Regions from separate parts of the Paenibacillus sp. S-12 genome, predicted to be linked through region 1. Evidence: riboswitches for the same ligand, from Rfam matches in the RefSeq annotation. Region 1 holds a riboswitch; each other region holds the start of a gene.
What was found. Region 1 has a riboswitch for cyclic di-GMP ahead of NO352_RS06540 (glycosyl hydrolase family 18 protein). Riboswitches for the same ligand answer to the same signal wherever they lie in the genome.
Positions count from the first base shown of each region.

Region 2: linked by a shared signal. The riboswitch ahead of NO352_RS23080 (CAP domain-containing protein) and the one ahead of NO352_RS06540 (glycosyl hydrolase family 18 protein) in region 1 are both predicted to bind cyclic di-GMP.
Region 3: linked by a shared signal. The riboswitch ahead of NO352_RS23255 (MucBP domain-containing protein) and the one ahead of NO352_RS06540 (glycosyl hydrolase family 18 protein) in region 1 are both predicted to bind cyclic di-GMP.

Region 1 covers NZ_JASIUF010000005.1:785,043-789,810, reverse strand. The annotation lists gene NO352_RS06555 (AzlD domain-containing protein) at 1-260, opposite strand, end outside; gene NO352_RS06550 (AzlC family ABC transporter permease) at 251-979, opposite strand; gene NO352_RS06545 (TrmB family transcriptional regulator) at 1,059-1,868, opposite strand; cyclic di-GMP riboswitch class I at 2,457-2,541, shown strand; gene NO352_RS06540 (glycosyl hydrolase family 18 protein) at 2,654-4,768, shown strand, end outside.
Region 2 covers NZ_JASIUF010000026.1:73,768-78,535, forward strand. The annotation lists gene NO352_RS23070 (stalk domain-containing protein) at 1-1,123, shown strand, start outside; gene NO352_RS23075 (alpha/beta hydrolase) at 1,333-1,635, opposite strand; cyclic di-GMP riboswitch class I at 1,867-1,957, shown strand; gene NO352_RS23080 (CAP domain-containing protein) at 2,084-3,145, shown strand; gene NO352_RS23085 (class D sortase) at 3,217-3,867, opposite strand; gene NO352_RS23090 (NAD(P)/FAD-dependent oxidoreductase) at 3,949-4,768, opposite strand, start outside.
Region 3 covers NZ_JASIUF010000026.1:116,162-120,929, reverse strand. The annotation lists gene NO352_RS23260 (ABC transporter ATP-binding protein) at 1-636, opposite strand, end outside; cyclic di-GMP riboswitch class I at 1,086-1,173, shown strand; gene NO352_RS23255 (MucBP domain-containing protein) at 1,325-4,768, shown strand, end outside.

The DNA.
Region 1 (4,768 bases):
GTTTTTATCGCAATCAAAAAAGTCGGTATGGCTGCAAAAAATTCGATGTTATTTGTAAGCGGTGGAATCTTTCCATCATGGATAAATATCTCTTGACCTATCAGAGCTGCTATGACAGAAATCGGAACATAATTTAACCATCGCATTCCCCATTCTGGCAATTCAAAACGACTAAGCACCATAAGAGGAACAACCCTTGGAAGGAACGTTACAAACGCTGAGCCGAGAATAATCAAAAAAATGTCCCATCTTACTTCCATTTTTCCACCACCATTCCTATTGTTGAGGCAATAATTGTAGCAATAATAACCCCCATACTGCTGGATAACACGAAAGAACTTCCCACTGCAATGATAACTGCGATAATGGCGACAAAGATATCCAGTTTGATTTTATTTCGCCCTAACATGGAGAGGATGAGAATGCCAATAAACATAGCGGGTAAGGCAAATGCTAGTCCGAATTTCTCAGGATTTGAAATCCATTGTGCCAAAAATGCTCCTGCTACATTAGCTGCAAGCCAATTGATATAAGCGGTTATGTTGAGGCCATGCATCCATTTCTCACTGATTCGTTTTTTCTTTGCAGCCTCGGTAATCGCGACACCGAATGTCTCATCGGTGAGTAGAGAGCCTACCAGCATGTTTCGAAGCGGAGAAAGATGCCGAAAATAAGGTGCTAGTGCTGCACTAAGTAAAATATGACGAAGATTAACAAAGAAAATCGTAATAATTATAGCAGTAAGCGAACTACTTGTTGCGATCATGCCTGCAGCAATAAACTGAGCTGAGCCCGCATAAAGAATTAAAGACATTAGAGCGATCTCAGCTATGCTAAGTCCCGCAGTTTTTTGGATCACGCCAGCAGCTAATCCGATACTTAAATACCCTAGTAAGGTAGGGATACAATCTTTTACTCCTTGGATAAAGCTGTCTTCATCTTTCTGAGTCGAATTCATTTGGACATTCGACAGACTCATTTCATCCCCTCCTTATTTTTAAACATTAGAAGCTAACACACTAACTACTATGAAAAAGAGAAAGAAAATACGGTTCAATTTATTTGAACCGTTTTCCAGTAACAACATGAAATAGGTTAGGGTCGTTTTTCCAAAGTGCTTCTGTTTTCTCTGGACCCACTTCTTTCACTAATTCTGAAAACATAATGTCATGTCTGATGTATTCCATCGCGATTAACACAAGTGCCGGGTCTTCTGTTTTTACCGCCCATGCCGGTGTGTTTGGCGAAAAGTTTGCAATTAATACTTCTTCATTGTCCCGTGCAACAATCGTTAAGCGACCATTCATACGTTCCTCAGCTACTTCTGGAGCCATATAATTGTGATGAGTCGTTACACCAAGCCGAATCTCAGGTGCTCCAAAAAGAATCGAAAAAACGTGAATATCCTCTTTTATCCGCCTATCTACAGCACCTTTTACAGAAGAGACTTGCGGTTCCCAAATCGACAACCATATTTCTTCTTCCGCTTTATCGATAATGTCAATCATTTCGGCCGCAACGCGTTCATCACTGCTGATGCGTCGAATGACATCTACTTCCTGTTCACTTTCTAACGCAGATAAATTCTTTTCCAGATAATCCATAGAATTATCAAAGTCATTACGCAAGCGACGGATTAATTCTTTTGCGGGTAAGGGTGCATAGGTTACAGGGTCAGAAGGTACTGTATAAACCGCACCTTTATCCATTAATTTTGCTAACACTTCGTAAATCGTTGAACGAGGTACACCTGACCTTTTACTTATTTCATATCCGGTAATGGGGAAATTTTTTAACAGCCCTATATACGCCTTACATTCATATTGCGAAAAGCCCCACTTCTGAAGTTCTTTAAAAAGTTCTTCCATGGCAACTCCTTTAGTAGTTAGTGTGTTACTTACTATAAAATAAAATGGATTACCTGTCAAAGCAATCCTGGTTCCGTTTTTGAAAAATGATCGTCAGCCCACTGTTTTATTCCTGATTCTCCAACTTATGGACGAGGTATAATTACCCAAAAACGAAGGATAAATCCTTTTAAATCCATCAAAGGAACTATTTAGTTGCATGAATTTGACTTATAAGGAAAGTTATATTCCGTTATTATTTTGCGAACTCTGGCTCGTTCACCCACACTGCAATACATCTCCCATCCTCCCTAAGACCTACTGCCCAAGCCTTTCCGGACATGAAGAATCTGTAAAAAAGCATTACAAGGAGTAACAAGGGAACGTTGCAGTTACAGGCTTGATGTCCAGTATCAAACCATATGGAATTAACATACATCCCCTTATTCCATCCGAATTTCAACATGATAGATTTCAACTGAATAATAATATCGTCCTATGTTCATATATTCACATTTGAGCCGCATGACCCATTAACGAAACGCGAAACTGCTGTATATTTAACGGTGTAAACATGTATCGTTATGCAAGAGTATGCATGTTTGCACAAGCACGACTAGGCAAAGCTAGGGAAATCTAGTGACGCAAAACTAAAGGGGCTAAGGAAGAAATTCCATGCCTGCCAGACGCCGATTAATAGAACCCCATCTCTATTAGTCGTATTCGTTGTTTCTGTATGATTCATGGCGAGATGCCCCACCCTAGCTGCCTATTAATAAAATCTATTGATAGGAAGTGAATAACGGATGAAGACTGGGAGAAAGCGGAGTGCCCGAAGATTGTTCGCAATGACGGTAATGACCATCATGATGTTCGTATCTTCGTTGGCGCCGGCTTACGCAGGAACGACTGTTTCCGCAGCACAGGAACCTGTGGTCAAAAATGCAACAAAGGAAATCCGGAATGTCATGTACTATGGCGATTGGTCAATTTGGGGAGGACAAGGAAACTTTTATCCCAAGGATATTCCGGCCGATCAATTAACCCATTTGAACTATGCGTTTCTCGATTTTGATGCCCAAGGCAACCTTGTATTTACGGACAAGGATGCGGCTGTAGAAGCGCCTGTCGGCCAGGATGGCGTTCAATGGCAAGCGGCCAATGCAGGCATCCTTATCGCCCTGCAGCAATTGCGCGCAGAAAACCCGAATCTGAAGATCGGCATCTCTCTTGGCGGATGGTCGAAATCAGGCGACTTCGCTGTCGTAGCAGCCGATGCTTCAAAACGGGCGAATCTGATCCAAAATGTCATGAAATTCATCAAGTACACAAACATGGACTTCGTGGATGTCGATTGGGAGTTCCCGGCTGAAGTTCGACAGCCCGATTTGGTCGATAATAAGAACGATGAAGGTACGAAATACGCCATGCCGGAGGACAAAAACAATTATATTTTGCTCCTGCAAGACATCAAAAACGCATTGAATAAGCAAGGAGCCGAGCTTGGTAAAGCATATGAACTGTCTGTTGCGCTTCCAGCGCCGAAGAGCAAGATTGATATCGGCATTGATGTGCCAAGACTGTTCAACATTGTAGACTTTGCCAACATTATGACTTATGACATGCGCGGCGCATGGGATGAAGTAAGCGGCCACCATACCGGCTTGTATACGAACCCGAACGACCCGCTCACGGGCAACAACCTGTCCATCGACGAGAGCGTGAATTATTTGATTCAGCAAGGTGCTGAGCCGAATAAGATTGTGATCGGGGCAGCCTACTATACTCGCGGCTGGGATAAAGTGTCGCAAGGATCCGATCCGAATCATCCGGGTTTATTCGGCGATGCGGCACTATCCGCGAAGGATGCGGATCTGACTCCATCCCGCGGCGCGGTTGGCGAAGCAGCGCTCGCTATTGGGGACGGCGGCCGCCGAACAGGGATTTGGTCTTATCGCAACCTCGACAAGCTGAAGGCCACTTACCCGAATCTCAAGGAATATTGGGATGATGCCGCCAAAGCTCCATATCTGTATGATGGGACAACTGGCGTATTCTACACGTATGACAATGAAAGATCTATTCAAGAGAAAACGAAATATGTGCTTGAAAACGGTCTGGGCGGCGTCATTGCTTGGATGGCTTCCAATGATGCCCCTACTACGGATCCTGCCAAGCGCGACAAATTAACAAAGGCAACGAAAGAAGGCCTCTTCGGAAGCCAGGCGTTGACAACACATGAAATCCAATATACCAAGCTGGACGTAACGGCGGATGTGAAACCGTATACTGAGGCTTGGGGCAACAGCAAAGGGTATGAAATTACCCTCTTCAATAACGAGTCTTTGACCGAATCGAATCAAGTGTTGAAAGCGGTGGAAAGAGGAGCAAAAACGGTTAAGCTGCCGAAGCTTTACATCCAAGCCGATGGGCCGTTGACTTCCGGCGATTATTTGGCGGGAACCGTAACGAATGAGAACGGTTACACGGTCGTCGATTTGAAATCGGTCTATGATGCAAAAACGATTGAAACTGGCAGATCCTATACGTTCAAACTGAAGGGAGATGCCAAGATTACAAGCATGGAGCTGGTTCAGCGGGTGTCGAATAACAGCCCGGAAATGAACAGACAACTCATTCTGGGTGATGAAGCTCCAAGCATGAATCAACCGCCTGTTTTGCATGGCGTAGCGGATCTGACGCTTACAGTCGGCGACGACTTCGATAAGCTGGCCGGCGTAACTGCTACGGACGCAGAAGACGGAGATCTCACATCACGTATTGCCGTGACGGGAGATGTTAATACGAATGCAGCCGGCAAGTATGAGCTGGTGTACTCCGTTACGGATTCGCAAGGATTAACGGTCGAGAAAAAACGCACCATTACTGTTGTCGAAGAAGCTCCAAGCAAGAATCAACCG
Region 2 (4,768 bases), on a different contig from region 1:
TGCTGCTGAACCCGTCATTGTACAGGGAAGCACGATGGTTCCGTTCCGTGGCATTGCTGAGGCGCTTAATATTGAGGTATTGTGGAATGCCAAGAGTAAGACAGTAACAGCGAATCAAGCGACTGCTGAGGGGAAAAAGGTAGTAGTTCTTCAATTAAATCAGAAGAAAGCTAAGGTCAGCGGAAAAGAGGTAGAATTGGCAGCGGCGCCATTTTCACGAGCAGGCACCACGTATATTCCCCTTAGCTTCTTTAGCAAGCAGTTCGGTGCACAAGTATCTTGGGATCAGAAGAGTCGGGTTGTTGCACTTCAATCCCCGCCGAAGAAGATGTACAGCTTGGCTTTCTATGCGCTGAAATCCTTCGGCGAGCGTCAGTACATTCCTCAATTTGACTCGGTTGCATTTGGCTGGGCACGGCTTCAGGACGATGGGACGATTACAACAAGCGGTTCCGAGTACAACTGGCCTCAAGCTGCAGGGGATATCACTCCTGAGAGTATATTGGATAAGGCCAAGCAGGATGGAACGAGTCCGTATTTGATGGTATTTTCGACTGACAGGAAAAATGAGCTGACGAAAATGCTTGAAGATGCGGCGCTGCGAGACAAGGCGATTGAAGACATTATGAAGCTTGTCGCAGACAAGGGATTTTCCGGTATTGTGCTCGACTTCGAAGGTTTGGGTCTGTCTGGCGATATCGAAAAAGCGAAGCGGGACTATAATGAGTTCGTTATCGGCTTGTCCAAACAGGCCAAAGCAGCGAACATCAAGCTGTCTCTGGCGCTTCATCCGTTGAATGGAGCTTATAAAGGATACGACTACAAGACACTTTCGACAGCGGCGGATGATCTCATTATTATGGCGTATGAATATACGAGAGGGAAAGTTCCGGAGCCGTTGGACAAGGTGAATGAGGCAATTAAGCTTGCTCTGAAGGAAGTGCCGAAGGAGAAGCTGATATTAGGCATTTCCACTTGGAGTGAGAATGAGAAGACGATTAGCAGCGTGATTGGACTAGCTAAACGCTATCAGTTGAAGGGAACGGCATTGTGGAGATTAGGGCTCATTGGGGAAGCATCCAAGGCGCAGATTGACAAAAATGTGATTCCGTTAAAATCCTAAATTCTAGTTACGAGAAAAAACAGCCATTATTTATGCTTATGATATAAATGTATTTACTTGAAGATAGCTGATTTATTCAAAATAGCCGGCCTTATGGCCGGTTATTTGCGTTGGCAGCGTTAGCAATACAGGTGCAAATAAAAGCCGTGTAATCTGTATCATCACGAAACCGGGAAGCAAAGTTGCCCTCCCGGTTTGCTTTCGTACGATTAATGACACGTTACTTCGGGGAACTCATTGTTGGCACCCTTTAGAAGGTGTCCCCCGATTCCTTTACGCTGCTGTTCCTTCATTTCAGCGAGTTTATCGGCCTTCAGGAACATGGCGGGCTTGCTGCTAAGTGGATTCATGTCCAGCTCATAGAGGGAGCCATCCATATTAACAGCTGCGCTTACGCGACCATTTATGTTCAGCACGTTGAAGGCAGTTGCGCCCCCGAAGGAATGTCCCATGACAGTCTTGTCCATGTCGATAGTTCCTGTTAGCGGGCTTGAAATATGACCGGCATTCAAGCTGTCAAACTGACGAATGACAAAGTTCAGCCTAAGTGATGAAGATTAAAAAGAAGCCGGCAGTTGGTGTAAGATTCGTTTAAAAGTCTGTGTTTCAGCAATTTCAATATTTGTTCAGAATCTAGAACAAAGACGGCTAATGTCACTTTTTTGACGAATCAAGGGATCTTTATGAATCAGATGTGTACAAGCCATTTAGTTGCATGTTACCATAGACATATAACTGTTACATTTGGATAATGGCAAACCCTAGCGAAAGCAGGGGACGCAAAGCCACGGGTCTAATGCATTTACACAATGCGATGACAGCCGGGTTGCCCTAATTGCAATATGAGCGTCTATTTAAGTGCGCCGCCATTAGGGTGGCGCTTTTTTGTACGTATGAAGAAGCGCCCCTGGTGTTCATCTCATTCGAGCGGACAACGTCAAAGAATGGGAGATGGTAAGGATGCGGACACGTTGTACAGCAACAAAAGACAACAACGCAACGATTCAACAACAAAATAAACTATGGCTAGCTTGCAGGAAGCAACGAATAACGCTGCTGGTTAGCGCATCAATGCTGTTCGGGATGTTCATTTCTCAGCCTGCCCTCTATGCAGCAGATAAGCTGAGCGGAAGCGGGACCCCTTCCTTGGAAAAAGTGAATGCGCCTCAGACAGCAGCAATCAATGTCCAAGGCATTTCGATGGGCATGAGCGAGAAGCAACTTATTGAGCGATTGGGCCAACCTGCTCGCAAAGACCTTAGTGAATATGGCTTTCAGTGGTATATTTACAATCAGGATTATAAGCAGTATGTACAGGTAGGTGTACGCAATCATGAGGTTGTGGCCCTATACACAAATGCAAAGGGAAGCTATGGCGGCATTGGATTCGGTGCGACGAAGCAGGAAGTTGCAGCAGCCTTTGGGACGTCGCTTAGCAGTATTAAAAAAGGAAATACGATCTATCATTACAGGGACAACGGTGGGAAATACAGCCTGCACAAGGTTGGCAATGCGTATGCAACCGTGTTCTATGATTTGAATCAGCGCGGTACAGTAACGGCTGTCCAATTTATCTCTGAAGAGGTGGAGCTGTCATTCAAAGGCTATTTTGGTACGCCTAGCGAGCAATTGCGGACAAGCTTCGAACAGCAGGTTTTCGATCTTGCAAATGCGGTTCGCGTCCGCAATGGTGAGAAGCCGCTGCAGTGGAATGATAAAATTGCCGGAACAGCGCGCAAGCATAGTGGAGACATGGGACGGAGAAACTTTTTCGATCATAACAATCCAGATGGCAAGTCTCCATTCGATCGGATAAAGGCAGACGGAATCGTGTATAAGTCAGCAGGAGAGAATATAGCAGCCGGGCAGACTAGCGCGATTTTTGTCCATGAGAACTGGATGAATTCAAAGGGCCATCGCGCCAATATTTTGGGAGGCTTCTCTAGCATTGGTGTGGGGGTATATTTCGGAGGCCCATCGAAAGTTTACTATACGCAGAACTTCTTTACGCCGCAAAGCTAGTTAATAGAATCATGAATCATGAAAAGCGCCGCATTCATATACTGAAGGCGGCGCTTTTTTCTGCAAACTTATTACAGCGTGTTGTCCATAACAGCCTTGACGATCAGTCGATGGGTAGCCGTATCGATCGGTTCGCAAGTAATCAATGTCAATTCCCGTGCATCCGGATTCTGATCCAGAACGGACAGATCCTCCGGTACGACGACGGATTTCGACTGTACGGTGTAGGTATACGTTTGTTCGGCTGTTTCCAGCTGAATCTTATCCCCTGCTGTTAACTCATCCAGTCTATTGAAATGCCTGCCGAAGGTCAGGCTGCGGTGACTTGCCAATACGAAGTTGCCGAGCTCTCCCGGCATTCGTCCAGGCACCACAATTCCGCTTCCCACCTTAAGAGAAGCCGGAGTAGCCCCTTCCACCATAGGTTCGCGCAAATCAATTTTCGCTATAGAAATCGTGCCGTACACATGCAGACCATCTATGACTTTCGGTTGGAGCTTCTTCTTCCCGGCGGCCGGATCGCTCTCTGATGTTGAGGACACAGGAATGATATCCTGAGGGAGATTGTCCCATTCGGTAAGCAAGCGAAGCTCTCTTTGCTGTTCATTGTATTCGTTCCACTTGGGAAACAGGATAAGAGCTAATCCGGTCAGCAGTAACAATAGCGCTGCAGCGCCGATCAACCGTGATAGTATTAATCTCTTCTTTGAAATAAGAGGCACCCCCTTACTGTTGCATTCGTGCCTCTATTGTACCGTATGCGAAGACTTATTTTCCACGACTGACCATGAGGAAATACAGATTTATTTGTTCTTTCCTTCTCGTTTTTGCATGAGTGCTTTATGTATCCAGATCGCAGCTTGTGATCCCTCGCCCAATGCGATTGTAACCTGCTCGGAATGCACGCCTATATCTCCGGCCGCCCATACATTCGGTACATTGGTCATTTTTGTACGGGGATCTACGATGATATGCTTATTTTCGAGACGCTCTACGCCGATCTGTTCAGCCAGCGAGGAACGCACTTCATTGCCGCCAAAAGCAACGAACCCGCGCTCACCGTTTATCGTTCTGCCATCGGTGAGCTTCACGCCGCTGAAGATACCTTCTTCCTCGCATAAAATAGAATCGATACCTTCATTAACTAGCTCTATATGATGCTCAGCTAACAACTCCATGTGTTCCATGGATAAGGGCTTCTGCTCATGATTAATATAAATGAGGTCGGAAGTCCAATAAGATAGCGTTAGCGCCATATTCGCCCCAGTAGGGCCTGAACCCATTACGATAGTGCGGCGGCCAGCTACCTCATAGCCGTCGCAATCTGGGCATACATATACGGTAAGCCCAAGACAAGGCATGAGATGAGGCAAGGGCGGGAGTCTATCCATAATTCCGGTTGCCAGTAACAGTGTTGATGCTGCAAATTGACCATTCTCCAGTGTATTCACAAGAAAACCCTGTGAGTCATCGCGCGAAAGCTGTATCACGGTATCCTTCAAGAAGGATATGCCGAGAGATTTAGCATGCTGTTTCCCGAGAAGGCGAAGCTGTTCGCCAGATACTCCATCAGGCCATCCAAGAATGTTATGGTAGGAACGGCAGATCGTCGACCTGCCGTTC
Region 3 (4,768 bases), on a different contig from region 1:
AATTAACCGGCCATGATTAATGACGCCAATCGTATCTGCGACAAGCTCAATCTCACCCAATAAATGACTGGATATCAAAATTGTCGTGCCATATTGCTTGCTCAGCATAAGCAGCAAATCCCGGATCTCCTTAATCCCTATCGGATCCAGTCCGTTAATAGGCTCATCAAACATAAGCAACTCCGGCTTCGTCGATATTGCTCTCGCGATACCGAGGCGCTGCTTCATTCCTAATGAAAAGTCCTTGACCGATTTATTTCCAACATGATGAAGCTTCACAAGCTCCAGTGCCTCATCAATGGAATGCATATTGTGATACCCCATATATGCACAATGCAGTTCCAGATTATCTCTCGCCGACAGCTTGTCATAAAATACGGGGTATTCGATAATTGTCCCCATGCGGGATAGCAGATGATAGGAATCAGGAGCTAATGTTTCTCCGAACAATTCGATTTGACCAATCGTAGGCTTAATTAGGTTCGTAATCATCTTCATGATCGTTGTTTTGCCGGCCCCGTTCGGCCCTAGAAATCCATAGATCTCTCCCTGGCGAATATTCATATTTACATTCGAGACGACCTCTTTGCCTTGGAACGTCTTCGACAGATGATGTGTACGTACTAGATACGTCATGGCAGTATCTCCTCTCACTCAGTTGCCAATTTCCCGATGTCTTCATAGTTATTGTATAAGACAGTGTTCTCTTATTCCTTACTCAATCCTTACAAAAATCTTAAGCCCTATGGGGTGATTGTTTTACCGGCTGTATACACCATATGTGAATTTGCAAATCAGTCTTTTAACTACTCTAATTATTATCATATGGACATGGCGGCGATTCAAATGAATATTTATGTTCTATATCTGAATTCACTAGCATATCAATTTCTCGTAATAGAGTAAGATACGACACTCTGTCCGATGTATGATTCAACTCTAGTAGGTTAATACTTGTAGTATGTATACCAACTAGTATTTTCTTATCATTGACAAATTGTTCCTCTTAACCTATATTGAGCATGATAGTTCCCTATGCCTAGGATCTCAGTCATCTACGCTTACATTTACGAAGCACTTAATTAAATCTCATAGGGCACACTAATCGAAAGATTAGGCCGCAAAGCTTCGGAGTCTAACGGTCTTATGACCTATGACAGTCCGGCTGCAACTAACGATCACGTTATTGCAGCCGGACTTTTTTTATTTATGTGAGGTTCCGACGGAATTAACTTTCCGTTGAGCTATATAAATAAGAATGAGGAGGCATGGACTCACTGTAGTTAAGGGAGGAATAAAATGAAAAAATGAGGTGGCGAATTGAATGAAACGTAGAGTAAAGTTAGCTGTAACATGGCTGTGCGTATTTGCCGTGTTCTTCGGGTTTATTCCTCACACACTGCAAAGTGCAGATGCAGCCGCACAAGATCCAATCTGGCCAGAATCAGGTGCTGTGAAATTAAGCAAGACAGCGAAGCCAACCGGGACGCCGGGAGAATGGAAGATTACTCTAACCGCCGAAGGGAAGAACGTTGAAGCCGGTGACACCGATGTCGTACTTGTCTTAGACAAGTCAGACAGTATGAGATCCTACAAACGGTTAGACAATGCCAAAAAGGCAGCAGAGAAATTTGTAAATACGCTGCTTTTTTCCAACGTCAAAACAAGAATTGCTCTTGTCACGTTTAGCACCAGCTCAGAGGACACATCATCCGGATTCCTTGGCCAGAATGATAAACAGCAGCTCCTGAACAATATTAAGGGTATCTCGGCTTCCGGAGGGACAAACATACAAAGCGCTCTCTACACAGCACATCGTTTATTAGCTACCAAGAGTTCAGCCAAAAATAAATTTATTGTGCTGCTCAGCGACGGTGCGCCAACGTTCAGTTCTCCTGCAAAAAAAGCTGCCTCTTATTCATGGCCCAACAATAAGTACAACTTTGTATTATCAGATTTTGACTACACCAAGACTATCGGTTCAGGCAACAGCTATCAATTATCCTCTGGCTTGTTCGGGGATCGATACACGATAGGCAACTATACGGTTAAGGACAATGGAATTCCTACGATATCTCAAGCCAAGGCATCCAAGGATGCAGGAATCAACATTTATTCGATCGGGCTTGAGGTCGGCAATGATGCTAACGCTGTATATGTATTAAAAAACAGCGCTTCAGCAAACAACTATTACCCATCTGACAGTGCGGAGCTGGAGAAGGTTTTCTCTGAACTGGCAGGGAAAATCTCTTACGCGGCTGAAAATGCTGTAGTCAAGGATCCGATGGGTGAAATGTTTAACCTTATTTTCAAGGGTAATGCACCTGTTGAAAATCAAGACTATAAAGTATCTCAAGGGACAGTGAAATGGGATGCAGCTTCTGAAACGTTTGTATGGGACGTTGGCAACATCGTAGAAGGAAGTCCGGCAACCTTGACATATACCATCAAAATGGACTCTTCCAAAAATCCAAGCGCCGATGTCAATTACCCGACAAACGGGCGAACTACCATAGAATACACAGATGTGAATCAACAACGTACATCAAAAGAGTTTGAAGTGCCGCAAGTCAGCTTCGGCAAAGGCTCCATACTTGTGAAAGGCTACAAGGTAAATGACCAAGGCGAGCCTATTAACGCAGACGGCAAGGTTGTTGAACGTGTGGATCTTGCAGAGCAGTTGTACAGTGGATCCTTCACCGTCAACGGCAAGGACGCGCTGGACATAGGGCCGAAATACAAGGTTCCTGCTCCGAAGCTTGATAACTATGTATTGAAAAAGGGTACTGACCCTACAGAAGAAACGTTAACGATTCAGGAGCCTAATAAAACCATATGGTTCGGATATGCGCTAGCTCCACAAAAGTTAACGATTAAGTACGTAGATAGAGAAACAGGTAAATCCATCGCTAACGACGACTCTTCTCTCTCCGGCACAATCGGACAGACGATTACGTTGAAGGCTCTGGATATTCCGGGTTACACACCTGAGAAGACTGAGGTTCAGTACACGTTCAAGGCCAAGGACAACGAGTACACCTTCTTCTACAAGAAAACGGATCTCCCTATCACTATCAAGTTCGTCGATAAAGATACGAGCAAGTCCATTGCTGACGACGACACTTCTCGTTCAGGCAAAGTTGGCGAGGCCGTTACGTTGAAAGCTCTGGATATTCCGGGTTACACGCCTGAAAAGGCGGAAATAACCTATACCGTCAAAGCTACAGACAACGTGGTTACCTTCTTCTACAAAGCAAACGCTCAAAAAGTAAACATCCACTACATTGACCAAGATACCAAGCTACCTATCGCAAAAGACTCTTCGAAAGACGGCAAAACTGGAGAATCAGTAACACTGACTGCACTTGAAATCACAGGCTACACTCCAGTGAATCCGGAAGTCAGATACACATTCACGGCTGAGGCTAACCAAGAGAATACCTTCTTCTACACCAAGAATGCTCCTGTAGAACGCACTGTTCACGTCCACTATAAAGAGGCGGATACTGGTGCGGTTCTGAAGGAATCTACTTCGACAAGCGGTAAGGTTGGAGAAACGGTTACGCTGAAGGCGGAAGATATTACGATTAATGGTGTTGTCTACGTTCCTAACACTTATGAACATGAATACACCATTACTGACAAAGAGGAGCAATCCTATACCTTCATCCACACCAAGAAGAACGTTATTCCTCAAGAACGCACCGTGCACGTCCACTATAAGGATGCAGCTACTGGCACAGTTCTGAAGGAGTCCACTTCAACAAGCGGCAAGGTTGGGGCAACCATCACACTGAGAGCAGAAGATATTACAGTTGATGGTGTAATCTACGTGCCAGCTTCCTATCAGCATGAATACGCAGTCACTGAGCAAGCTGAACAATCCTATACGTTCTTCTACAGCAAGAAAGAGCTGCCAACCTATTTCGTAACTGTTCATCATCTTGAAGAAGGCACTGACGCAGTGCTGCATGAACCTACTACGGTCAGTGGAAAGTCTGGCGAAGTCGTTCATGTAACAGCTGAGCCAATTTCCGTCGCTGACGCCGTGTACCAGCCAATAAAATTCAACCATGACATTACAATTGAGGGGACTCCAGAACAACTGTATACGATTTACTACAAGAAGGGCGAACCAGTAGAGCCATTGCTGCTGACGGTATTGCATCTGGATAAGGAAACTCTTGCACCGCTGGCAGAACCAACTTCACTGAAAGGCAAAGCCGGGGAACACATTACGCTGAAACCTACACCGATTACTGTGACAGATGCAGTCTACAACCCGGAACACGCTGCTTATGACTATGTCTTCACGGGAGAAGCGACTCAGACCTTCTCTATCCTCTACATTAAGAATCCAATTACTCATCCAGATCAACATGTGACAATTAAGTATGTGGAGCAGGGAACAGGCAAGCAGTTGGTGAATCCAACGACGAAGAACGGCAAGGCCGGGGAAAAAGTAGAGCTTACAGCACTGTCCATATCAGGGTACACACCTGTGAAATCCACTGACACTTACACCTTCACCGATAAGGAAGGGCAAGAATACATCTTCTATTACACACGAAACTCAAGTGGCGGAGGCAGCAGCAGTGGCGGCAGTAGTTCCTATTATCCAAGCTCCAAGCCATTACCACAAGTTCCACCAGTACAACCATTGCCGCCGGTACCAAAGTTAGAAACCAGCTATCACTACAATTACATCAATGGATATCCGGACGGTAAAATCAAGCCGGAAAATCTAATTAGCCGCGAGGAAGTAGCT